3 regions of the Arthrobacter sp. NPDC093139 genome follow, and region 2 is predicted to be linked to each of the others. Evidence: riboswitches for the same ligand, from Rfam matches in the RefSeq annotation. Region 2 holds a riboswitch; each other region holds the start of a gene.
What was found. Region 2 has a riboswitch for thiamine pyrophosphate ahead of ACIP90_RS09100 (FAD-dependent oxidoreductase). Riboswitches for the same ligand answer to the same signal wherever they lie in the genome.
Positions count from the first base shown of each region.

Region 1: it holds a riboswitch for thiamine pyrophosphate, as region 2 does, so the genes downstream of both, thiC (phosphomethylpyrimidine synthase ThiC) here and ACIP90_RS09100 (FAD-dependent oxidoreductase) in region 2, are expected to answer to the same signal.
Region 3: it holds a riboswitch for thiamine pyrophosphate, as region 2 does, so the genes downstream of both, thiD (bifunctional hydroxymethylpyrimidine kinase/phosphomethylpyrimidine kinase) here and ACIP90_RS09100 (FAD-dependent oxidoreductase) in region 2, are expected to answer to the same signal.

Region 1 is NZ_JBIVOO010000020.1:17,482-25,155, forward strand. Features, by position in the region: gene ACIP90_RS20410 (hypothetical protein) at 1-142, opposite strand, end outside; gene ACIP90_RS20415 (VOC family protein) at 251-1,126, opposite strand; gene ACIP90_RS20420 (amidohydrolase family protein) at 1,199-2,287, opposite strand; TPP riboswitch at 2,350-2,457, shown strand; gene thiC (phosphomethylpyrimidine synthase ThiC) at 2,452-4,275, shown strand; gene ACIP90_RS20430 (alpha/beta fold hydrolase) at 4,365-5,099, opposite strand; gene ffh (signal recognition particle protein) at 5,152-6,726, opposite strand; gene ACIP90_RS20440 (glucose-6-phosphate dehydrogenase) at 6,870-7,674, shown strand, end outside.
Region 2 is NZ_JBIVOO010000004.1:262,751-270,424, reverse strand. Features, by position in the region: gene ACIP90_RS09110 (DUF222 domain-containing protein) at 1-696, shown strand, start outside; gene thiE (thiamine phosphate synthase) at 724-1,458, opposite strand; TPP riboswitch at 1,486-1,606, shown strand; gene ACIP90_RS09100 (FAD-dependent oxidoreductase) at 1,599-3,026, shown strand; gene thiS (sulfur carrier protein ThiS) at 3,023-3,259, shown strand; gene ACIP90_RS09090 (thiazole synthase) at 3,265-4,098, shown strand; gene ACIP90_RS09085 (4a-hydroxytetrahydrobiopterin dehydratase) at 4,164-4,835, shown strand; gene ACIP90_RS09080 (hypothetical protein) at 4,854-5,156, opposite strand; gene ACIP90_RS09075 (DUF3107 domain-containing protein) at 5,165-5,389, opposite strand; gene ACIP90_RS09070 (TetR/AcrR family transcriptional regulator) at 5,452-6,198, opposite strand; gene moeB (molybdopterin-synthase adenylyltransferase MoeB) at 6,205-7,413, shown strand; gene ACIP90_RS09060 (DUF4352 domain-containing protein) at 7,458-7,674, opposite strand, start outside.
Region 3 is NZ_JBIVOO010000001.1:58,304-65,977, reverse strand. Features, by position in the region: gene rpmA (50S ribosomal protein L27) at 1-199, opposite strand, end outside; gene rplU (50S ribosomal protein L21) at 260-568, opposite strand; gene thiD (bifunctional hydroxymethylpyrimidine kinase/phosphomethylpyrimidine kinase) at 913-2,463, opposite strand; TPP riboswitch at 2,446-2,543, opposite strand; gene ACIP90_RS00320 (Rne/Rng family ribonuclease) at 2,720-6,148, opposite strand; gene ACIP90_RS00315 (vitamin K epoxide reductase family protein) at 6,610-7,293, shown strand; gene ndk (nucleoside-diphosphate kinase) at 7,382-7,674, opposite strand, start outside.

The DNA of each region.
Region 1 (7,674 bases), on a different contig from region 2:
CGAGGTCTCCGAGCTGTTCGATTTCAAAGTCGCTGATCCCCGGGATGCGGACGCCGGCCGCGGCGGCTGCGCCCGACTCGAGGTCAGCGGCGCGCTTGAGGGCTTCACTGTGCGTGGCAACAAAGATTTCGGTGAAACCCATGGAATTCGTCCTCGTTCCGTCGATAGCGGGAACCCGGCGGCGGTGAAGGCCGGCGGGGATGTTCGAGTTCAGCCTAACCCACAGGCCCGCCCCGAATCGCGAACAGGCTCAGCGTACGGCGACGCGGATCCGGTTGCGCCACGGGTCCTCGAAGCGCAGCTCCGCCCCCGTGTGGTGGGCAGCAACGCCGGCGGCCTTCAGGCGGTCGGCGAGCGCGCCGACGTCGTCCCCTGCCGGGACTTCGATGAGGACTTCGCCCAGCCCGAGTGTGTCCCGGCGCGGTCCGGCGCCGCGGCTGTTCCAGACGTTCATGGCCATGTGGTGGTGGTAGCCACCGGCCGAGACGAACAGGGCCTGCCCGTGCCAGCCCGCGGTCTTTTCGAATCCCAGGGTCCCGACGTAGAAGTCATGGGCAGACTGGACGTCACCCACCTGCAGGTGCACGTGCCCCACGCCGGCTTCCGTGCCGCGCTGGCCCTCCAGCGCGTCCTCGGTCAGGTGGTCCTGCAGGTACTTCTGCGGCGGCAGGGCGAGGCTGTCCATGACCACATTCTTGCCGTCCCAGGACCACGCCTCGCGGGGGCGGTCCCAGTAGAGCTCGATGCCGTTCCCCTCAGGGTCGCTGAAGTAGAAGGCCTCACTGACGAGGTGGTCGGCGCTGCCTGTGAACGACCGGGGCTCATACTGGGCGGCGGTGGCGACGGTGGCGGCCAGGGCTGCCTGGTCATCGAAGAGGAGCGCGGTGTGGAAGAGGCCGGCTTCGCCGCGTCCCGGAATGGTCAGTCCGGGGGCGGGAGCCAGATGGACCAGGGGCGTGCTGAGCCGCCCAAGGTAGAGGCCGCCATCCTGTTCGGCTACGACATTGAGGCCGAGCGCCCGCTGGTAGTAGTCGGTCATAAGCTTCATGTCGCCGACCTTGAGCATGACGGTGCCCATGGTGAGATCGGCAGGAAGAAGATCCTGGCTGCTGGCTGCTGGTGTCATGTGAATGCTCCCGACTCCCTGGCCACCGGATTTCGATGGTCTCTACCTATCTAAATTACTTGAAGCTTCAATTTATTCCCAGCGGACGACACTTCCCCGCAGCACCACTGCCCGGAGCTGCCCTATGGTTTCCGGCACTTCCCGCGGGTCCTCCGCACACACCACAACATCGGCGCTCGCGCCCTCGTCCAGGCCGTCCGCACGCAGCCACCGGCGGGCCCTCCAGCAGGCAGCATCCAAGGCGGCCGCGGCGGGGAGCCCCGCACCGTGGAGGGCCAGGATCTCGTCCGCAATCCGGCCGTGCCCGATCACGCTGCCCGCATCAGTGCCCGCAAAAATCTCCACTCCGGCCTCGTACGCGTCCCGGACGCGCTCGTTCCGGCGCTCCCACAGCGCCCTCATATGGGCCGCGTAGCGGGGAAACTTGGACTCGGCCCGGGCGGCGATGTCCGGGAACGTCGCTATGTTGACCAGTGTCGGCACGATCGGCACGTTCTGCTCCACGAACCGCGGGATGTGCCGCGGCAGGAGCCCCGTTGCGTGTTCAATGCAGTCGATGCCCGCATCCAGCATCTGGTCGAGGACGTCCTCGCCGAAGCAGTGTGCCGTGACCCTTGCGCCCTCATCATGCGCCGCGCTGACCGCGTCCCGGACAGCCTCGTCCGGGAACGAGGGCGCAAGGTCGCCGGCGTCTCGGTCGATCCAGTCCCCCACCAGCTTGATCCAGCCGTCCCCGGAACGCGCCTGCTTCCGGACTGCCTCCACCAGGTCCTCCGGCTCAACCTCGACGGCGAAGTTCCTCAGGTACCGTCGGCTCCGGGCAATGTGCCGTCCGGCACGGATGATCTTCGGCGCTTCAGGGCGCCGCTGCAGCCAGCGGGTGTCACTGACCACTCCCGCGTCCCGCACAAGCAGGGTGCCGGCATCGCGGTCGGTCATCGCCTGGGCGTAGGCCACGTCGTCGTCCACGGCGCCGGTTGGCCCCAGCCCGATGTGGCAATGCGCGTCAACGAAGCCGGGCAGCACCCAGCCGTCGAGGATCACGTCAGGAATGCGGCCCGGACGCTGAAAGGTCAGTTTGCCGTCCACGGCCCACAGACCGGTCCGGTCCTGGTCCGGGCCGGTGAGCACTGTGCCGGAGAATTCGATGATGCGCGCCATGGATCCAGCCTGTCATATCAGGCGTGGACGGGCACCGGCCAGCCGCCCTGTGGTAGCTTCGTCTACGACCACACGGGTGCCCCTGCAGGGGCTGAGATCGGGCTAGCGCGGCCTGCGACCGTTGAACCTGTCCGGGTAATGCCGGCGAAGGAAGTGAGCAGTACATGAGTACCCAGAAAACAGAGCTGATCCCTGCCCAAATAGAAGCTGGCCAAAAGGAAGCAGCATCCGGTGCGGATATCACCCAGTCCCTGAAGTCGCATTCGCTGGCGTACATCGAGGGCGACGGCCTCCGCGTTCCGGTCACGGAAATTGCCCTGGAGCCGTCACCCAGCGGGGAGCAGAACGAGCCGTTGCGGGTGTACCGGACAGCCGGACCCGGCAGCGATCCCGTGGTGGGCCTCGCGCCGTTCCGCGCGGAATGGATTGAAGCCCGCGGCGACACTGAGCCCTACAGCGGCAGGGAACGGAACCTGCTCGACGACGGCCGGTCGGCCGTGCGCCGCGGCGCCGCGTCCGCGGAGTGGAAGGGCGCGCAGCCGGTGCCGCGCCGCGCCGTCGGCGGAAAGACGGTCACGCAGATGCACTATGCCCGGCAGGGCATCATCACCCCCGAGATGCGGTTCGTGGCACTCCGGGAGAACTGCGACGTTGAGCTGGTCCGCAGCGAACTGGCGGCCGGGCGCGCCATCATCCCGAACAACATCAACCACCCCGAGTCCGAGCCCATGATCATCGGCAAGTCATTCCTGGTGAAGATCAACGCCAACATCGGCAACTCGGCCGTGACAAGTTCCATTGCCGAAGAGGTGGACAAGCTGCAGTGGGCCACCCAGTGGGGTGCGGACACCGTCATGGATCTCTCCACCGGCGATGACATCCACACCACCCGCGAGTGGCTGATCCGCAACTCGCCCGTCCCCATCGGCACGGTTCCCATCTACCAGGCGCTGGAGAAGGTCAACGGTGAGGCGAACGCCCTCACCTGGGAGATTTTCCGTGACACCGTGATCGAGCAGTGCGAGCAGGGTGTGGACTATATGACCATCCACGCCGGGGTCCTGCTGCGCTACGTCCCCCTGACGGCCAACCGGGTGACCGGCATCGTGTCCCGCGGCGGCTCGATCATGGCGGGCTGGTGCCTGGCGCACCACCAGGAGAACTTCCTGTACACGCACTTTGACGAGCTGTGCGAGATCTTCGCGAAGTACGACGTCGCCTTCTCCCTCGGAGACGGCCTGCGCCCCGGCGCCACCGCGGACGCCAACGACGCCGCCCAGTTCGCCGAGCTCGACACGCTGGCCGAGCTGACCCAGCGGGCCTGGGAATACGACGTGCAGGTCATGGTCGAAGGTCCCGGCCATATCCCGTTCCACCTCGTGCGGGAGAACGTTGAGCGCCAGCAGGAGCTGTGCAAGGGCGCTCCGTTCTACACCCTGGGCCCGCTCGTCACGGACGTGGCACCAGGCTACGACCACATCACCTCGGCCATCGGCGCCACGGAAATCGCCCGCTACGGCACCGCCATGCTCTGCTACGTGACGCCCAAGGAACACCTGGGCCTGCCGAACAAGGACGACGTCAAGACGGGCGTGATCACGTACAAGATCGCCGCCCATGCCGCCGACCTCGCCAAGGGCCACCCGGGAGCGAATGAGAGGGACGATGCCCTGTCCAAGGCGCGCTTCGAATTCCGGTGGCGGGACCAGTTCGCCCTGTCCCTGGACCCGGTGACCGCTGAGGCCTTCCACGACGAGACGCTGCCGGCAGAACCGGCCAAGACCGCGCATTTCTGCTCCATGTGCGGGCCCAAGTTCTGCTCCATGCGCATCAGCCAGGACATCCGCAACGAATACGGCTCCGCGGAAGCACAGGCGGCGCTGGCCGAGATGGCCGAAGGGATGCGGGAGAAGAGCCAGGAGTTCCTGGCCGCCGGCGGGAAGGTTTACCTGCCGGAGCTGAAGCTTCCCGAGTCCGCCCGCCAGTAGCGGCCCACCCTATCGGGTCCGGTCCGGCAGGCATTGGGGGCCCGCCGGACCGGACCTGCGGCGCACTCCGTGCGGGTAAGGAACGTTGGTCAGGACGCCCGCGGCTGCTGCCGCCGGCTGACCTCGGCAATGAATGACCGGATAAGACGGTCGCCTTCCGCGGAGTCGTGGGGCCGGTGTCCGCCTGCTGCGATGCGGTGCAGGGCACCGGTTTCCCGCAGGTACCCGGCGATCTCCTCATAGAGGGGCTCCCAGCCGCCCGTGAGGACCAGCGTGGGAACGCCAGGGACGATCTGCAGCGGTGCATGCCAGGGAGGTGCCTGCAGCCGCAACCGCCTCGCGGCGCGCGGGGCCTCCGGGGTGCTTGGACCGTGGCCTTCCGCGGCGAAGGCGCGCCGCAGATACTCCCGCTCATAGTCGTCGTCGCCGAGCTGGTGCCGGACCTCGAAAAGGGGCTCCATCAGCGCCCGGTGGGCTGCCGTGGCGGGCAATTCGGCAGTCAGCGACAGGCAGGCCGGCTCCACGAGGGTCAGCGAGAACACGAGGTCCGGCCGTTCCACGGCGGCCATCATCGCCGCGATCGCGCCCTGGGCATGGGCCACTATGTGGCCACCGGCGGCGCCCCGGCCATCATCTGCCAGCGACCGCAGCACGATCCGCGCGTCTTCCGCGAAGTCTGTTTCCAGCGGATCGGCTTCGGCATCGAACCCGTGGCGCCGCAGGAAGAGGGCGTCATACTGCAGGGCCATGCCGTGCTGGCGCGGCCAGGCGGCGGAGCCGAAACTCCCCGCGCCGTGGACGAACACTACCCGCTGCTTAAACATGACCCAACCTTATGGCAGCGGTCCGGCATCCGAGCAGGCAGACATGGTTCCGCTACTTGCCGAGGAACTTGTCGAAGCCCTTGGGAAGGTTCAGCTGGGACGGATCGAAGTCGCCGCCCTGCTGGCCGAAGGACGCACCCGTGGGCAGGGCCTTGGCTGCGTTGGCGCGCCGGGCCTCCGCCTCCCGGAGCTCCTGCGCTGCCTTGGCGGGGTTACCCGAGCGGGCCTTCTTCTTGGGTGCGCTCTTGGCACCCTTGCGGGGCCCGCCGCCCATGCCCGGCATTCCGGGCATTCCCGGCATTCCGCCGCCCTGGGCCATCTTCTTCATCATCTTCTGGGCCTGGCCAAAGCGCTCGAGCAGGCCGTTGACTTCGGAGACGGTCACGCCGGAACCCTTGGCGATGCGGGCGCGGCGTGAACCGTTGATGATCTTGGGTGCCAGCCGCTCGTGCGGGGTCATGGAACGGACGATCGCCTCGACGCGGTCGATTTCGCGTTCGTCGAACTGCTCCAGCTGCTGGCGGATGTTCTGGGCACCGGGCATCATCATGAGCATTTTCTTCATGGAGCCCATGTTGCGGATCTGCTGCATCTGCGCCAGGAAGTCGTCCAGGGTGAAGTCTTCCTGGTCGGCGAACTTCTTCGCCATCCGGGCAGCTTCGTCCTTGTCCCAGGACTTCTCGGCCTGCTCGATCAGGGTCAGGATGTCGCCCATGTCGAGGATGCGGGACGCCATGCGGTCCGGATGGAACATTTCGAAGTCGTCCACGCCCTCGCCGGTGGACGCGAACATCACGGGCTTTCCGGTGACCGACGCAACGGACAGCGCGGCACCGCCGCGTGCATCGCCGTCGAGCTTTGACAGCACGACGCCGGTGAAGTTAACGCCCTCATCGAAGGCCATTGCCGTGTTCACGGCGTCCTGGCCAATCATGGCGTCGATCACGAAGAGGACTTCGTTGGGGACGATGGCCCGGCGGATCTGGCGCGCCTGTTCCATCATGTCGGCGTCGACGCCGAGACGTCCGGCGGTGTCGACGATGACGACGTCGTGCAGCTTCTGGCGGGCCTCTTCGACACCGGCGCGGGCGACGGCGACCGGATCGCCGGCGGGGTGCTCCAGCTCGGACGTGGCGCCGGGGTGCGGGGCGAAGACGGGAACGCCGGCGCGCTTGCCGACGACCTGCAGCTGGGTCACGGCATTGGGGCGTTGGAGGTCGCACGCCACGAGGATGGGGCTGTGGCCCTGCCCCTTCAGCCATTTGGCGAGCTTGCCCGCTAGGGTGGTCTTGCCCGCGCCCTGGAGGCCGGCGAGCATGATGATCGTGGGCCCGGTCTTGGCCAGCCGGATGCGCCGGGTCTCGCCGCCGAGGATTTCAACGAGTTCCTCGTTGACGATCTTCACGATCTGCTGGCTGGGGTTCAGTGCACCGGAGACCTCGGCGCCGAGCGCGCGTTCACGGACCTGGCCGGTGAATTCACGGACCACGGGCACGGCAACGTCGGCGTCCAGCAGGGCACGCCGGATCTCACGGACTGTGGCGTCGACATCTGCCTCGGTGAGGCGGCCCTTGCCACGGAGATTCTTGAAGGTTGCTGTCAACCGGTCAGAGAGTGAATTGAACACGCGCCGTGCACTTCTTTCAGTGGATGTACGGATGGCTGCCCTGCGGCACACCAGCGTCTCGGCTGCTGTTGCCAGCTGCGTCGACGACGGGACTCGACTATCTAGGGTACCAAGACGGGCCTCCAAGATGGCATGCTGGCACAGTGACGAGCCAAACAACTGTAAAAACCCTGCTCATCCTCGGTGCTTCCGGTGACCTGACAGGACGGCTCCTGCTCCCGGGGCTGGCCCGCCTGGTGGCCACCGGCCGGGCGGACGGCCTTCGGCTCGCAGGGGCAGGCTCCGATCCGTGGCGGCAGGAGCAGTGGCGGGACCGCGTCCACACTGCCTTCGCCGACGCCTCCGGCACGGCCGATGACACCGGGAAAAAAGCCCTCGCTGCGCTCGAAGAATCCACCGTTTACCACCAGCTCGATGTCACGGCCGACGGTCCGCTGGCTTCCCTGCTGGCCGGTCTGGAAGGCCCCGTGGCAGTGTACTTCGCGCTGCCGCCGCACGTGAGCCAGAAAGCCTGTGAAATCCTGCAGCCCGGCCAGGTCCCGCCCGGTACCCGCCTGGTCATGGAGAAGCCCTTCGGCTCGGGCGAAGAGTCGGCGCGCGAACTGAACCGCACCCTCCTGACCCTCGTTCCGGAAGACCACATCCACCGCGTGGACCATTTCCTGGGCAAGGCCACCGTCCTGAACATCCTGGGCCTCCGCTTCGCCAACAACTTCCTGGAGCCTGTCTGGAACCGCGGGCACATAGAAAAAGTGGAGATCATCTTCGACGAGAACCTGGCCCTCGAAGGCCGGGCCCGTTACTACGACGGTGCCGGAGCGCTGCGGGACATGATCCAAAGCCACCTCCTGCAGATCATGGCGCTGATGGCCATCGAACCGCCTGCCACGATCCGCGAGCGCGACCTCCGGGACGCCGTGGCGGCCGTGCTCCGCGCCAGCAGCGTCA
Region 2 (7,674 bases):
GGTGTGGCGGAGGGTATCCCGTCCCCCGCGGCGCAGGTCCTGGTCACCGTGCCGGTGTTCTCGCTGCTGGGGGCCGGTGAGGAACCGGCCGCGCTGGACGGGTACGGGCCGATCCCGGCGTCCATGGCCCGCAGGCTTGTCGCGAACGGGGCCGGGTCGTTTCTGCGGGTGCTGACCGATCCGCGTGACGGGGCGCCGCTGGAGATCGGCCGGAGCAGCTACCGTGTGCCGAAGGCGATGCGGCAATGGCTGCGGCTGCGGGACGGCCGGTGCCCGTTTCCCGGCTGCAGCAACCAGTCCCTGGATAACGAGGCGGATCATCTACTGGCCTGGTCCGCAGGCGGCGGGACCGGTATCAGCAACCTTGGCCAGCCGTGCCGGAAGCACCACCGCCTCAAACACACCACGCCCTGGCAGCCGGTCGAGGCGACCCGTGACAGTCCGCCCGGCTGGATCTCACCCACGGGACGGTCCTATCCAAGCGAAGAACAGGACCGGGAACCCCCACGCTGGCCCCACAACCCAGACTCCGGCAACCTCGAGCCCGGCAACCTCGAGCCCGGCAACCGCGAGCCGGACAACCCCGAGCCGGACAACCCCGAGCCGGACAACCCCGAGCCGGACAACCCCGCCAGCTTCGACCCACCTCTGCCCGCGGACCCCTTTCCCGACTGGGCACAGTTCACGGCCGCCTAGAGTGACCCTTCTAGTGGCATAGCCAGATCATGACCGCGCAGAGGACGACGACTGGCGATCCTCGGCGTCCGCTCCCTCGGTACCGGCTGTTCCGGCGTCCAGGGCAGCAATCAGTTCCGCCGCGGCGGCCGCCGGGTCCGGTGCCTCGGTGATGGCCCGGACCACCACGATGCGCTCTGCGCCCGCCGCGACCACCTGTTCCACGTTGCTGAGATCGATCCCGCCGATGGCGAACCACGGAACACTCCGGCCGCTTTCCCCGCCGGCACTGCCGACAGCTCCGGCCGCATACCGGACGAGATCAAGTCCGACGGCGGCCCTCCCGGGTTTGGTGGGGGTGGCCCACACCGGTCCGACGCAGAAGTAGTCAGGGCCCTGCGGTGCCTGTGCGGCCGCGATGGCGGCATCAATCTGGTCGGGGGAGTGGGTGGAAAGCCCGATCGCCGCTGAGTCGTCCAGCAGCTTCCGTGCCGAGGGCAGCGGCAGGTCCTTCTGGCCGATGTGAAAGACCGGAGCCTCCGCCAGCGAAGCGATGTCCGCCCGGTCATTGACGGCCCAGAGCCGGCCATGCCGGGAAGCGGCCTGGCGCAGTACTGCCAGGAGTTCGAGTTCTTCCGCCGCCTCGATGGTTTTGTCCCTCAGCTGGATGATGTCCACTCCACCGGCAAAGGCCGCATCGACGAAATCGGCGAAGTCGCCGCGCTCCTTACGGGCATCGGTGCAAAGGTACAGGCGGGCTTCATGGATGTCAGGCACGGTCATGGCAACCAGCCTAGTTCCTCTAAACTGGGCTGGTACCGCGGGAGCCCGCTGCAGCTGTCACAAAAGGCGCAGGGCTGAGAGGGCGTAAGAGCCGACCGCTTGACCTGATCCGGTTAGTACCGGCGTAGGGAAGGATTTCCATGAATCTTGGAACCGGCGGGAACAATTCTGCCGTATCGCTGATCCACGCCGATGTGGCTGTGATTGGCGGCGGTGTGATCGGCCACGGGATCGCCTGGGAGGCGAGACGCTCCGGACGGTCCGTGGTCCTCATCGACAAGGAGCCCGGGACAGGCGCGAGCTGGGCTGCCGCGGGGATGCTGGCCCCTGTCAGCGAGCTGCATTACCAGGAGGAGGAACTCCTGGAGCTCATGCTCGAATCCTCGGCCCGGTGGCCCGACTTCGCGGCGGCGCTCACCGGTGACGGTGCCTGCCGCGACACGGGGTATCTGGCGACGCCGACCATCGCTGTGGGCGCGGACCCTGCCGACCGCCGCGCACTGATGGACCTGCGTGAAGTTCAGCTGGCCGCCGGTCTGGCAGTCGACCCGCTGACCATCCGTGAGGCGCGGCTGCGGGAGCCGCTGCTGAGCCCCGGCATTTCCTGCGCGCTGGACATCCCGGCGGACCATCAGGTGGATCCTCGGAAGCTGGTGGCGAGTATTGCAGCTGCCTTGGCCTGCCATGAACCCGGCTCGCGGACTGCCGTGGCCGGCGCCGAGAACGGCTACGCGGTCCGTGACAACGCGGTAGGTCTGCTCTGGGACAGGGGCCAGGACGACAGGGGCCAGGACAACGGACAGGACGGCGGACGGGTCACGGGTGTCCGGCTTGCAGGCGGCGGCGGCGTGCTGGCCGCTGAAACTGTGGTGGCAAACGGTCTCGGGGCCGCCTCGTTGGACGGGCTGCCGGAGGGACTGAATCTGCCCCTGCGATCGGTGTACGGCGATATTCTCAGGCTCAAGGTTCCGGACCGGCTCCGTCCGCTGCTGACTGCTACCGTCCGGGGCATGGTCCGCGGAATCCCCGTCTACCTTGTTCCACGGCAGGACGGCACTGTGGTTATTGGCGCCACCCAGCGGGAGGACGGACAGGCCGCGCCCAGCGCCGGCGGTGTCTACCAGCTGCTCAGGGATGCCCAGGTGCTGGTGCCCGCGGTAGCCGAACTGGAGCTGCTCGAGGCGACGGCACGGGCGCGGCCGGGAACGCCGGACAACGCCCCCCTGCTGGGCCGTGTTGCCGCCGGATCCAAATCTGGCGCCCGTTCCAAACCCGCGGCCGGATTTAAACCCGCCGCCGGCTCCGAAGCTTCCGGCGGCGATCAGGGGCCCGACGCAGTGGTGCCCGGGCTGATCATCGCCACCGGGTTCTTCCGGCACGGGGTCCTGCTGACGCCCGCCGCCGCCGTCATCTGCCGCGAGCTGATGGACGGCGTGGAGGACAGCCGCTGGAAGGCCTTCCGTCCCGGTCGGTTCTCCACCGAACGGACGGGCGGAGCGGGCAGCGCCCCGCCGGTCACTGCCGCTTCGAACACAGTCACATTTGACCAGGAGAAGGAACCCGCATGAACATCACACTGAACGGCAACGCCCACGCTGTGGGGGCAGGCGCCTCCGTCACCACGCTTGTCAGCGAGGTCACCGGGCGGGACCTGGCCGCCAACGGACACGCCACCGACGGCCAGCGGCTCGGGGTAGCAGTGGCACGCAACGCGGAGGTAGTGCCCCGCAGCCTGTGGCACAGCACGGCACTCTCCGAGGGCGACGAGATCGAGCTTGTGACGGCAGTTCAGGGAGGATAAGGACCATGACTGAAACAAAGGCAACACCGCCGGGAACGGAAGATCAGCCCGGAACCGTGGCGGACGCAGCTGACCGCCTCGTCATTGACGGCGTTGAACTGACCTCGCGGCTCATTATGGGCACGGGCGGCGCCCCGAGTTTGGACGGGCTGGGGGCGGCGCTCCTGGCATCCGGCACGGAACTGACCACTGTGGCCATGCGGCGCTATTCGCCGGCCGAGACAGGGTCCCTGTTCCAGCTGCTCCTGGACCACGACATCCGCGTGCTCCCAAACACCGCGGGCTGTTTTACCGCCCGCGACGCCGTCATGACGGCAGAGCTCGCCCGCGAGGCCTTGGAGACTGACTGGGTGAAGCTGGAAGTCATCGCCGATGAACACACCCTCCTGCCGGACGCAGTGGAACTCGTGGACGCCACCGAACAGCTGGTCAACCGCGGGTTCAAGGTCTTCGCCTACACGAATGACGATCCCGTCCTGGCGTTGCGTCTTGAAAACCTGGGCGCCGCGGCGGTCATGCCGTTGGGCTCGCCCATCGGCACAGGCCTGGGGATCCTCAATCCCCACAACATTGAACTGATCGTCTCGCGTGCCTCCGTCCCGGTAGTCCTGGACGCCGGCATAGGCACCGCATCGGATGCCGCCCTGGCCATGGAGCTCGGCTGCGATGCCGTGCTCCTCGCCACCGCCGTGACCCGGGCGCAGAACCCGGCACTCATGGGCGAAGCCTTCAAACACGCCGTTATCGCCGGTAGGCTGGCGAAAGCGGCCGGGCGGATCCCGCGCCGCGAGCATGCACTGGCGTCATCGGCCATGGAAGGCCGGGCAGAGTTCCTCTAGTCCGGACACCCGGGGCCCCGCGGCACGGCAGGCTCACCCCACGAACCCGCGCCAAGGAGGCAGCCGTGGCCGCCAGGGACGACATCCTCACCCGCCCCCAGATCGACGCGGCACTCGCGGACCTGCCGGACTGGCGTTACCGCCTCGGCGGCCTGGTGACCGTCTTTAAAACGCCGACGGCGGCCGGCGCGCTTGCGCTGATTGCCGACGTCGGGCGCCTTGCCGAGGAAAGTGACCACCATCCCGACCTGGATTGGCGCTACAACCGGGTGTTCATCCGGTTCAGCTCCCACGACGTCGGAGGCGAGGTAACGGCACGTGACACCGGCGCCGCGGCGTCGGTCAGTCAAGCTGCCGCGGCGGCAGGCGCGGAGGCCCAGCCGGGCCTGTACCGGTCCGTGGACATCGGCATCGAGACAGCGGACGCAGGCGAGATCTCTGAGGTCTGGCGCGTCGCGCTGGGCTACCGCAAGGGCCGGTTCGGGCACCTCGTGGACCCGTACGGCCGTGGCCCCGGAGTATCGTTCCGGCAGGGGCCGACGCCGGACGGTAACCGCCTCTACGTAGACATCCACCGGTCCAAGGCCGAATCGGGCCCTGTCCTGGAGAAGGTGGCGGCGACGGGCGCCTCAACGAACAGTGACCACGCACCCCATCGGGTGGTGGTCACTGATGTTCAAGGAAACCAGTTGTGCCTCTGCACCGAGGAAGGCCACGGACCGGACCTCGGGGAGTGATCACCGGGGCCCAAGCGGCTACTTCTTAAGAGCTGCCGTGAGCCGTTGCGTGTCCCGTTTTGCGCGCAACCTGCCCAGGTAGCCAGCCACCGCCACGGCCGCAGCCGCGCCAGCCACCATCGGAAGAATCCACGGAATCCAGGTCAGCCCTGGCTGGTAGCCAAGGCCGGCGGCCATGCAAATGATCCACGCAAGCATCCCCACTGCCGTGGCCACGCCGGCCGGCAGGAACATGCCGTACTTGGCGTGGCGCCGGTCATTCGCCCAGACGATGAAGCCTGCAGCCACGGTGACCAGTGCGACGATAACGAGGGACAGCACGTCCTGTCCTAGAGTGCGCCGAAGCCGACCCGGCGGACTTCTTCCGCGCCGATCTCGACGTAGCCCAGCACGTTGGCCGGCACAATGATCTGGCGGCCCTTCTCGTCGCTCAGGCGGAGCTCGGTCCCCTTGGCGAGGGACTCTGCCACGACCTTGGCCACAGCGTCAGCATCCTGGGCCGATTCCAGCACAATTTCGCGGCCGATGTTCTGAATGCCGATCTTTACTTCCACAGCAAGGCCTCCCAGCCAATCAAGGTTGATGCAATTCCAAAGGGTAGTTCTCCCTTTGTAGTCTAGGTCTCCTTGGGGAAGCGAGAGATTCCGCGCCAAGCTAAACGGTAGATCAGGTCGCTGGCCACATCGATGTCCAGGTTCCCGTCGGTTTCGAGCCAGTAGCGCGCGCTCACCTGGGCCATTCCGGCCAATGCCCGGCCAAGCAGCTGCGCTTCCAAATGCGGCAGCTTCGTGTCTTCGGCGATGACGTGCGCGATGGCATCGGCAAAGGTCTTGTTGAAGGTCTCCAGGCGTGAGCTGACGTCCGGATCGTTGATCAGGTCCGATTCGAAGACGAGCCGATGCGCCTGGTCATCGCTGTCGATAAAGCGGTAATAGGCCCGCATGACGGCCTGGACCCGCTCCTTGTTATCGGTGGTGGAGTTCAGTGCCCCCATCATGAGGTCGGTGAGGACACCGAGGTGGCTGTCCAGGAGTGCCAGGTACAGCTCGCGCTTAGAGGGAAAGTGCTGGTAGAGCACCGGTTTGCTCACATGGGCCGTTTCCGCGATCTCATCCATGGCGGCACCGTGGTAGCCGTTGGCAACGAAGACCTCCTGGGCGGCATTCAGCAGCTGGGCACGGCGTTCATCGCGGGGCAGCCTGGCTGACCGCTGCCCGGTGGCGCGGGTTGCGCCTGCAGGGGACTGCGTACCCTGGGGTCGGTCAACCGGTGCATCGTGAATCACTGTGGGCCTTCTTTCCGTTTCAGTTAAATTCACTTTACCCGGAGGTAATATGACCCAGCGGTATCTTCGGGCATACATTGAAGTATGGCTTTTCCGTCCACTGCAAACACTGCAAATGCAACCCGCACCTTACCGGCTCCCCTCGTCGAACCGGCGCCGGGCCTTTCGCCAGATGAGGTGGAGCGCTACTCCCGGCATCTCATCATTCCGGAGATCGGCGCACTCGGCCAACGCCGCCTGAAGAACGCCCGCGTGCTGGTGATTGGGGCCGGCGGACTCGGCTCGCCGGCCCTGCTCTACCTCGCCGCTGCCGGCGTGGGGACCATCGGGATCATCGACGACGACGACGTTGACCTGAGCAACCTGCAGCGCCAGATCATCCACGGCGTCGCAGACGTTGGGCGGCCCAAAATCGAGTCGGCGCGCGATGCCATCGCGGCCCTGAACCCGCTGGTGGACGTTCGCCTGCACGACGTCAGGCTGGACTCCTCCAACGCCCTGGAGCTGTTTTCTGGCTACGACCTCATCCTTGACGGGGCAGACAACTTCGCCACCCGTTACCTGGTCAACGATGCCGCGGCCATCCTCGGGAAGCCCTATGTCTGGGGTTCGATCTTCCGTTTCGACGGCCAGGTCAGCGTGTTCTGGGAAAAGCACGGCCCCACTTACCGGGACCTGTATCCGGAGGCTCCGCCGGCGGGTTCGGTGCCCTCCTGTGGCGAGGGCGGAGTGTTCGGGATGCTGTGCGCGGCGGTCGGATCCCTGATGGTGACGGAGGCAGTCAAGCTCATCACCGGCGTCGGGCGTTCCCTGCTCGGCCGCGTGGCGCTCTATGACGCCCTGGGAGGCAGTTGGCGCGAAATCAGGGTGGCGAAGGACCCGGCAGCCCCTCCGATCACCGAGCTGACGGACTACGAGGCATTCTGTGGAATCACCCCGCCGGAAGCCACCGACACGGAACACACCGTTACTGCCACGCAGCTGGCCACGATGCTGGCCTCCCGCGAGGCGGGACTGAAGGACTTCGAACTCGTTGACGTCAGGGAGGCGGGGGAGTTCGACATCGTCAGGATCAACGGCTCCGTCCTCATCCCGCAGGGCAGGATCCTCTCCGGCGAGGCGTGGGGCGAGCTGCCGCAGGACAGGGACATTGTCTTCCACTGCAAGTCGGGGGCGCGGTCCTCCGCGGTGCTGTCCGCAGCCAGGAAGGCCGGCTACCGGCGCGTGAGCCATCTCGACGGCGGCATCCTCGCCTGGGTCAGGGATGTGGAGCCCCAGAAGCCCGTTTACTGACGAAGCCGTTTTACTGACGGGAGCGCCAGGCAGGGGAGAAACGCTCACGGCCGCTGCACGCCGCTTGCCAGCGGCGGCAGCGACAGGACCTGTGTCCGGCCATGCCACAGATCGGTGTATTCCAGCTCCATGCCTGAGGAGCCGGAGGGGGCCAGATAGCTGATCCAGTGGTGTTCCGTTGTTCCCGGGGCGATGGTCCCGGAGTTGCGGCCGGCGTCCTGGGGAGTGACAGTAGTGGCGGACGGGGCCAGTTTCAGTCGG
Region 3 (7,674 bases), on a different contig from region 2:
CAGCGCCTGCCTGCAGTGCGAACAGCGTGTCATCGCCACCGCGGCCAACGCCTGCACCGGGGTGGAAGTGGGTGCCACGCTGGCGGACGATGATTTCGCCTGCGGAAACTACCTGGCCGCCGAAGCGCTTGACGCCGAGGTACTGGGCGTTGGAGTCACGACCGTTGCGAGTGGAGCTCGCGCCTTTTTTATGTGCCATTTGGAATGCCTGCCTTTAAATTCTGGGGAATCTGCTGAAAACCTGAACAGTAACCAGAGGTTACTTGATACCGGTGATCTTGACCTTGGTCAGTTCCTGACGGTGACCCTGGCGCTTCTTGTAACCGGTCTTGTTCTTGAACTTCTGGATGACGATCTTCGGACCACGGAGGTCCTGGAGGATCTCAGCCGTAACAGTTACCTTGGCCAGGTCCGCAGCTGCGGATGTGACCTTGTCACCGTCTACCAGGAGCAGTGCGGGCAGCTCAATGGTGCTGCCGGCTCCACCGGCGACGCGGTTCAGGGTAACGAAGTCTCCAACGGAAACCTTCTCTTGGCGGCCGCCTGCGCGGACAATCGCGTACACCACTTGGGAACTCACTTCTCTCGACGTTTATTACTAAATTTGCGTGCGGAACCTGGGTCCAAAGGTGTTTGGTCCGGCTCTCGCTGTGCCTCAACGCCGTGGATTCCCCGGGGGAATCCGTGAGCTATCCCCGGAACAATGCCGTTTGGAATTCCAAAAGGACCGTTCCCGGGGTCATAACCCAAGTGTTGGCGTAAGCACCGAAGATCTAGAATACGCTAATTTCGTCTTCGGCCGCAAATGAGGCTGGTTTCGGCGGGTTGTCCGTGATAACCACCACAGGGCTGTTGCACCGACCTGCCGTCACCGTGCGCGTTTATCTTACCGGCTCCTGCGCCGGAGACCGTTCAGCTGTGGAGCCGCGGCGCGTCGAAAAAATCGACCTCGTAGCGGCAGGACTGCCTGAATGCCGTCAGCATCAGGCTGCGTTCCGCGTCGGACGCCGCGCGGCCCGCGGCGTCGGTGATGGCGATGGCCTGCCGGGTGGCCTCTGCAAAGCCCTCGTCGGCGTAGGTGCGCAACCACTCAGCGTACGGGTGTCCTTCGGGGGCGCCGGCTGCGAGGAATTCGGAGTGCAGGGTCTCCCCGACTTCGGCGTAAAGCCAGAAGCACGGGAGCACCGCGGCTACCAGCACGGCATAGCTCCCCGAGGCAGACGCCGCCACCAGGTGGTCCACATAAGCCTTGGTGACCGGCCCGAGGTCAGGCAGCACCATCCGGGTGCTGAGCCAGCTGCGGTGCAGCTCGGACTCCACTTCGAGGCACTGCTGCGCAGAACGGGCCCAGAAGAGCTGCTCGGCCTCGGTGGGAGCCAGCGCGCTGGCCCGTGCCAGGACGCGCGAGTATCCGTTGAGGTAGATGGCATCCTGTGCGAGGTAATAGGCGAACTCGCTTTCGGGAAGCGTGCCTTCAGCCAGCCCGCGGATAAAGCCCAGGCCGTAGATCGCGTCGAGATCCGCGGCGGCCTCCGCATGGAGCAGGTCGGCGAAACTGCCCTCAGCGCCAGCACCCGGGGACGCCAAGTGGTGGAAGTGGTGGACCGGCCCGTTGCCGTGTCCCACCTCAAGCTGCCCGGAGGAGCGGAGGGCCTCTTCCAGCCAGGGCTTGACGGTGCGGAGTGACTGTTCCCAGTCGCCCACACGGGCCTGCATAGTGGCCATCGCCGAGGACAGGGAGCATCCGGTCCCGTGGCTGTTGCGGGTCGGCACCCGCTGGCCGTCCACCACGACGACATCGGCCGACAGGGCGCCGCCCGTATTCACCAGGGCGTCGGGGCAGTCGGCACCGTCCAGGTGCCCCCCTTTGACGAGGACGGTGGCCCCCGTTTCGGCGGCCAGCCGTTTGCCCTGCTCCAGCGCGTCCGGCCAGGTGGAGGCCACCGGCTCCCCGAGCAGCATCGCAAGCTCGGCGAGGTTGGGCGTGATCAGGTCGGCCAGCGGCAGGAGTTCCTGCAGTGCCGCCTCGGCGGACTCCTGCAGAAGCCGGTCCCCGCTGGTTGCCACCATCACGGGATCAAGAACGACGACGCCGGGGCGCACCTTCTCCAGCCAGACCCGCACCGCGGCAATCACCTGTGCGTCGCCCAGCATGCCGATCTTTACGGCGTCCACGGCGATGTCGTCACTGATGGCGGTCAACTGTGCCGTCAGGAACTCGGCCGGGGGGAGATGGACGGCGCTGACGCCCCGGGTGTTCTGGGCGGTCAGTGCCGTGATGGCCGCCATTCCGTAGCCACCCGTGGCCGCGATGCTTTTCAGGTCCGCCTGGATGCCGGCTCCGCCGGACGGGTCCGAGCCGGCAATGGCCAGGACGCGGGGAATCCTGCGGATGGGCGGCACAGCCTCAGGCGTTGCAGGCTGGACAAGGTTCAGGGCAGATAGTGAAGACAAAGGAGACATCCCTTCGCCGGTGCTAACCGGTCAGGTTCAACGGGTTTGGATCTCAGCCGGCTCCGTGCGCGGCACCCCGTGTCAGTCCCCCAGCCTAGCGGTTTGCTGCCCTGCGGGCACTGCGTTGCAGTTTGCGACCGGCAGCCCCGCAATTGCCGGGGCAACAGCCCGCGGCCGCTCTGGCGCTGAAGCACAACGGGCCGGTGTCGCAGTTGCGGCACCGGCCCGTTGCATCAGATCAGCTTAAAGCGGGAACCCGTCCAGCTCAGAGCTCGGACGCAGGCACGCCGACGCCGAGAATGATCGGTTCGCTGGCAGGCTTCGGGGCAGCGGCGCTCCCTGAAACCGGCGCCTTGGCTTCGTGCGAGTGCCCGGCTGCTGATGCCGGGGCGGTCTCGTGGTGTTCCACGGACGTCTCATTGGCTGCGCCCTGAGCCCGGCTGGCACTGCGGTTGCGGCGCGGCCGGCGCGTGCGGGTCTGCACCGCCGAGTGGTCAGCGAACCGGTCGGCGTCGTGGTCCGCACCTGCCGGGGCAGGTCGCGTTCCGGCCGGCGCTGCCGGCTCGGCAGCAGGCGTCTCCCCCGCGGCAGGTGCGCGGTCCGCCGTCGGCTGCTCCTCAGCGGGAACGGCCGGCGCGCCGAGGTGCGCGAACGCCTCCTCCAGCCGGTCCAGCGTCAGGGCAGGAGTTTCGGAGGCCGGCTCGCCGGCGTGCTCGACGAAAGGAAGCACGACTTTCTCGCCGCCAAAGGTCAGCACGGCGCCGGGACGGCCTGAAACGCTCTCCGTCTCCGGGGTACGGTGCACCGCCGGGCTTTCCGGACCGGACGGCGCCGGGGCAGGGACGGAGCGCTGTGCTCCGGCGGACGCGGCCTGGTGCGCGGCGTCCTCATGGAGATGCGCTGCATGGGCCGCGGCCGCGATGTTGGCGAGTGCGGCCCGTGTCGCCTCAGCCTTGGCGTGGCGCTCAGCCTCCGACGGCTCATGGTGGACCGCGGCGGGTGCGGCGGGGCCCGTTTCCGCAGGAACCTGACCACCCTTGCCGCGCCGGCGGCTCTTGCGTTCGGTCCGCACGGCGGGCTGGTGCTCCGCCCGCGGAACGTGGTGCTCGGCCGCAACAACGTTCGCCCGCCGGTGTTCCACGGGCTCGTCGTGCGTCACCACGCCGCGGCCGGCGCATACCTCGCACTGTTCGCCAAAGACTTCCAGCAGGCCGGTGCCCATGCGCTTGCGGGTCATCTGGACGAGACCCAGTGAGGTCACTTCCGCCACCTGGTGCTTGGTGCGGTCGCGGCCCAGGCACTCCACCATACGGCGCAGCACGAGGTCACGGTTGGACTCCAGAACCATGTCGATGAAGTCGATCACGATGATTCCGCCGATGTCCCGCAGGCGCAGCTGGCGGACAACTTCCTCTGCCGCCTCCAGGTTGTTCTTCGTAACGGTTTCCTCGAGGTTGCCGCCGCTGCCGGTGAACTTGCCGGTGTTGACGTCCACCACGGTCATAGCCTCCGTGCGGTCAATGACTAGTGAACCGCCGGAGGGCAGGAACACCTTGCGGTCCAGGGCCTTGTGGATCTGCTCGTCAATGCGCCAGGCCGAGAAGATGTCCTGGTCCTTGGTCCACTTCTCAAGCCGCCCGACAAGGTCCGGGGCAACGTAGGTGACGTAGGCCTCGATCGTGTCCCAGGCTTCGTCGCCGGAGACGATCAGCTTGGAGAAATCCTCGTTGAAGACGTCGCGGACAACCTTGATGGTCAGGTCCGGTTCGCCGTACAGCAGCTCGGGAGCGAGGACCTTGGTGGACTTCGCCTGGCTTTCGATGCCCTCCCACTGCGCCCGGAGGCGGTTGATGTCATGCGTCAGCTCTTCCTCCGACGCGCCCTCGGCCGCTGTGCGGACGATGACGCCGGCATCCTCGGGCAGGCGGTCCTTGAGGATCCGCTTCAGGCGGTTGCGTTCGACGTCGGGCAGCTTGCGGGAGATGCCCGTCATGGAACCGCCGGGCACGTACACCAGGTAGCGCCCGGGCAGGGAGATCTGGCTTGTCAGGCGTGCACCCTTGTGGCCCACGGGGTCCTTGGTGACCTGGACGAGGACGGAGTCCCCCGACTTCAGGGCGTTCTCGATCCGGCGCTGCTTGCCCTCGAGGTTAACGGCTTCCCAGTTCACTTCACCGGCGTAGAGCACAGCATTGCGGCCGCGGCCGATATCAACGAAGGCCGCTTCCATCGACGGCAGGACGTTCTGGACCTTGCCCAGGTAGACGTTGCCGATCAGCGAGTCCTGCTGTGTCTTGGACACGAAGTGCTCGGCCAGCACGCCGTCCTCGAGGACACCGATCTGAATTCTGTCGTCGCGCTGGCGCACGATCATCTGCCGGTCCACTGATTCGCGGCGGGCCAGGAATTCGGCCTCGGTGATGACGGTGCGGCGGCGGCCGGTGTCGCGGGATTCACGGCGGCGCTGCTTCTTCGCTTCGAGCCTCGTGGAGCCCTTGACGCTGGTCACCCGGTTACTGACAACAGGCTCGCTGGGAACGCGCGGGGCCCGGACGCGGGTCACCGTGTTGGGGGGATCGTCGTCTCCCCCGCCGGTGAGCTCGAGGTCCTGGTCACCGCGGCGGCGGCGGCGCCGGCGGCGGGACGTCACACCTTCGTCGCCCTGGCCCACGGTCTCTTCGTCTGCATCCTCGGACGCGTCTGCGCCCTCGGTGTCGGCTCCGGAATCGTCGCGCTCCGAGACGTCACGGTCAGCGCGATTCCGCCCCCGGCGGCCGCGGCTGCGGCGGCGGCGGCGTCCGCCCTCGTCCTCCTGCTCGTCCTCGCCGCCTTCGGCCTCGGTGTCCTCCGCGGCGGGAGTGGCAGCCGGGCGGATCACGGTGTTGAGGTCGGGCGCCTGGAAGATGATCGACGTGACCGATGCCGGCTCCAGGAAGAGGGATCCTGCCGGAGCGGCCGGCGACGGCTCCTCCTCGGTCTCGGCTGCATCCTCGGCGCCTTCAGCTTCGGCGGCCTGCGCGGCGGCTGTCTCCGCCTGGATTTTTGCGACCGGCGTTTCTTCGACCCGAGTTTCCACGGCAGAAGTTTCAGCAGGGGACCCGGCCGCTGCGGCTTCGGCGGCTTCTGCGGAGGCGGGCGCCGCTGACGCGGGCGCTGCCTGCTCCTCAGTGGCGGGCTGTTCGGTGGCGAGCTCCGCAGTCTGGGGCTCTGCGGTCTTGGGCTTGGCAACGCGGCGGCGGCGCGCTGGCTTCGCTTCAGGTTCTCCGGCCGGCTCGGCACTGGCGGGCTCGACGGCGGCCGCTTCAGCGGGTGCCCCGGCGGCTGCCTCGGCGGGTGCCCCGGCGGCTGCCTCGGCGCCCGCCTCTTCGGCGAACGCGGGGAGCGGCTCGTCCGCGGCCTTCTTGCGGGAACGCGTGCGACGCACCGGGGCTTTGGCCTCCGCAACGGCAGCTTCCACCGCCGTCACTTCAGAATGCGCTGCATCCACGGGTTCCGACACTACGGACTCAGCCGACAGCGCGGGCTCGCCGAGGACAGGCTCCTGCAGCGCCGGTTCCGGCAGCGACGCCTGGGTCTCGGATTCCTTTACCTTCGGCGCTGCCTTGCGCCGTGTGCGGGTGGCCTTCTTGGGAGCTTCCGCTTCCCCGCTGGCGGCCGGATCTTCGTTAACGGCGTTTACCTGGTCATTATCCATATGTGGCGACACTCCTGCCCCTGACATGCCGCCACATCCGGCACCCGTTGGGGCACATATTGTCAAAACCCGCAGGCGTTGACAGAAGTCAATTGGATACCCTCAGGTTCGCACCGGCAGTGGGGTGCGGCAGCCCTGAAAGGCCGGCGGGAATGTTACTGGAACCCGTTGTTTCTGCAATCCACAACCAGGTGCCGTCCAATGGAATGCGGAGGCAGGATTTCCGTTATCCGGGCCTCCGCTGCGTCTCATTGGCGGTCTTGGGAACAAGCCACCGGACTGGAACCCGAATGTGGTTCGCGTTCCAGCCACGTTCATTCTCTCACACAGCAGTTCAAAAACGCCGTCATTGTGTGACAAACACAGTCAAGGGAGCCGGGAGCGCCCGCCGCACCAAGCTTGCACCCAGACTGCGGCGATACAATCTGGGCAGGAGCACCCCAGACAAAGGACGCCACCCCATGCCCAGCATTCCGTCTTCCACCGGCACGGATTCCGCGCACGACTACGCCGACGAGACCCTGCGTCACCCGGCAGCTGCCGAGGCCGCAGGACCGGCCATGACGCGTGACCGCCCGTTCGGTTGGCTGCTGGTCATCACCGGCATCGTGGGATGGATCGCTTCCGGCATACTGGTGCTGGAAAAGCTCGAGGTTCTCAAGGATCCCAACCACACCACCGTCTGCGACGTGAACCCGTGGATCTCCTGCGGCCAGGTGATGCAAACGCCGCAAAGTTCGGTCTTCGGCTTCCCCAACATGTTCATCGGCATAGTGGCCTTCGCCGTGATCATCACCGTCGGCATGGCGCTGTTGTCCGGCGCCCGCTTCAGCCGCTGGTACTGGCTGGGACTGCAGACCGGCGTCACGCTCGGTTTCGCCTTCGTTGTGTGGCTGTGGTTCCAGGCGCTCTACGAGATCCGCATCCTGTGCCCGTTCTGCATGGTGGTGTGGGCTGCCATGATTCCCCTCTTCGTCTGGGTCACCGTCCGCAACGTTGTTCGCGGGGCCATCCCGGCGCCGGCGGGTGTGGCCAAAATTCTCGGCGACGCCGGATGGATCATCACAGCGCTGCTCTATGTGGCAGTCATCGCCACGATCTTCTTCGCCTTCATCCAGGTGTTCATCGGCACGTCGGGTTTCTAGGCCAAAAAGAAAAAGCGCGAACTGGCAGTTGATGCCCTCAAAAGCTGATTTTGGGGGCATCAGATGCCAGTTCGCGCTTAGGCGCTGTCTAGGCCTGGAACCAGATCTTGATTTCGCGCTCAGCCGAGTCGACGGAATCCGAGCCGTGGACCAGGTTCTGCTGGACCTTCAGGCCCCAGTCCCGGCCGAAGTCACCGCGGATGGTTCCGGGCGCCGCCGTCGTGGGGTCGGTGGTGCCGGCCAGCGAGCGGAAGCCCTCGATGACGCGGTGGCCTTCGAAGATCGCAGCGACGACAGGGCCGCTGAGCATGAAGTCAACCAGCGGCTCGTAGAACGGCTTGCCCACGTGCTCTTCATAGTGCTGCTCCAGCAGCTCCCGGG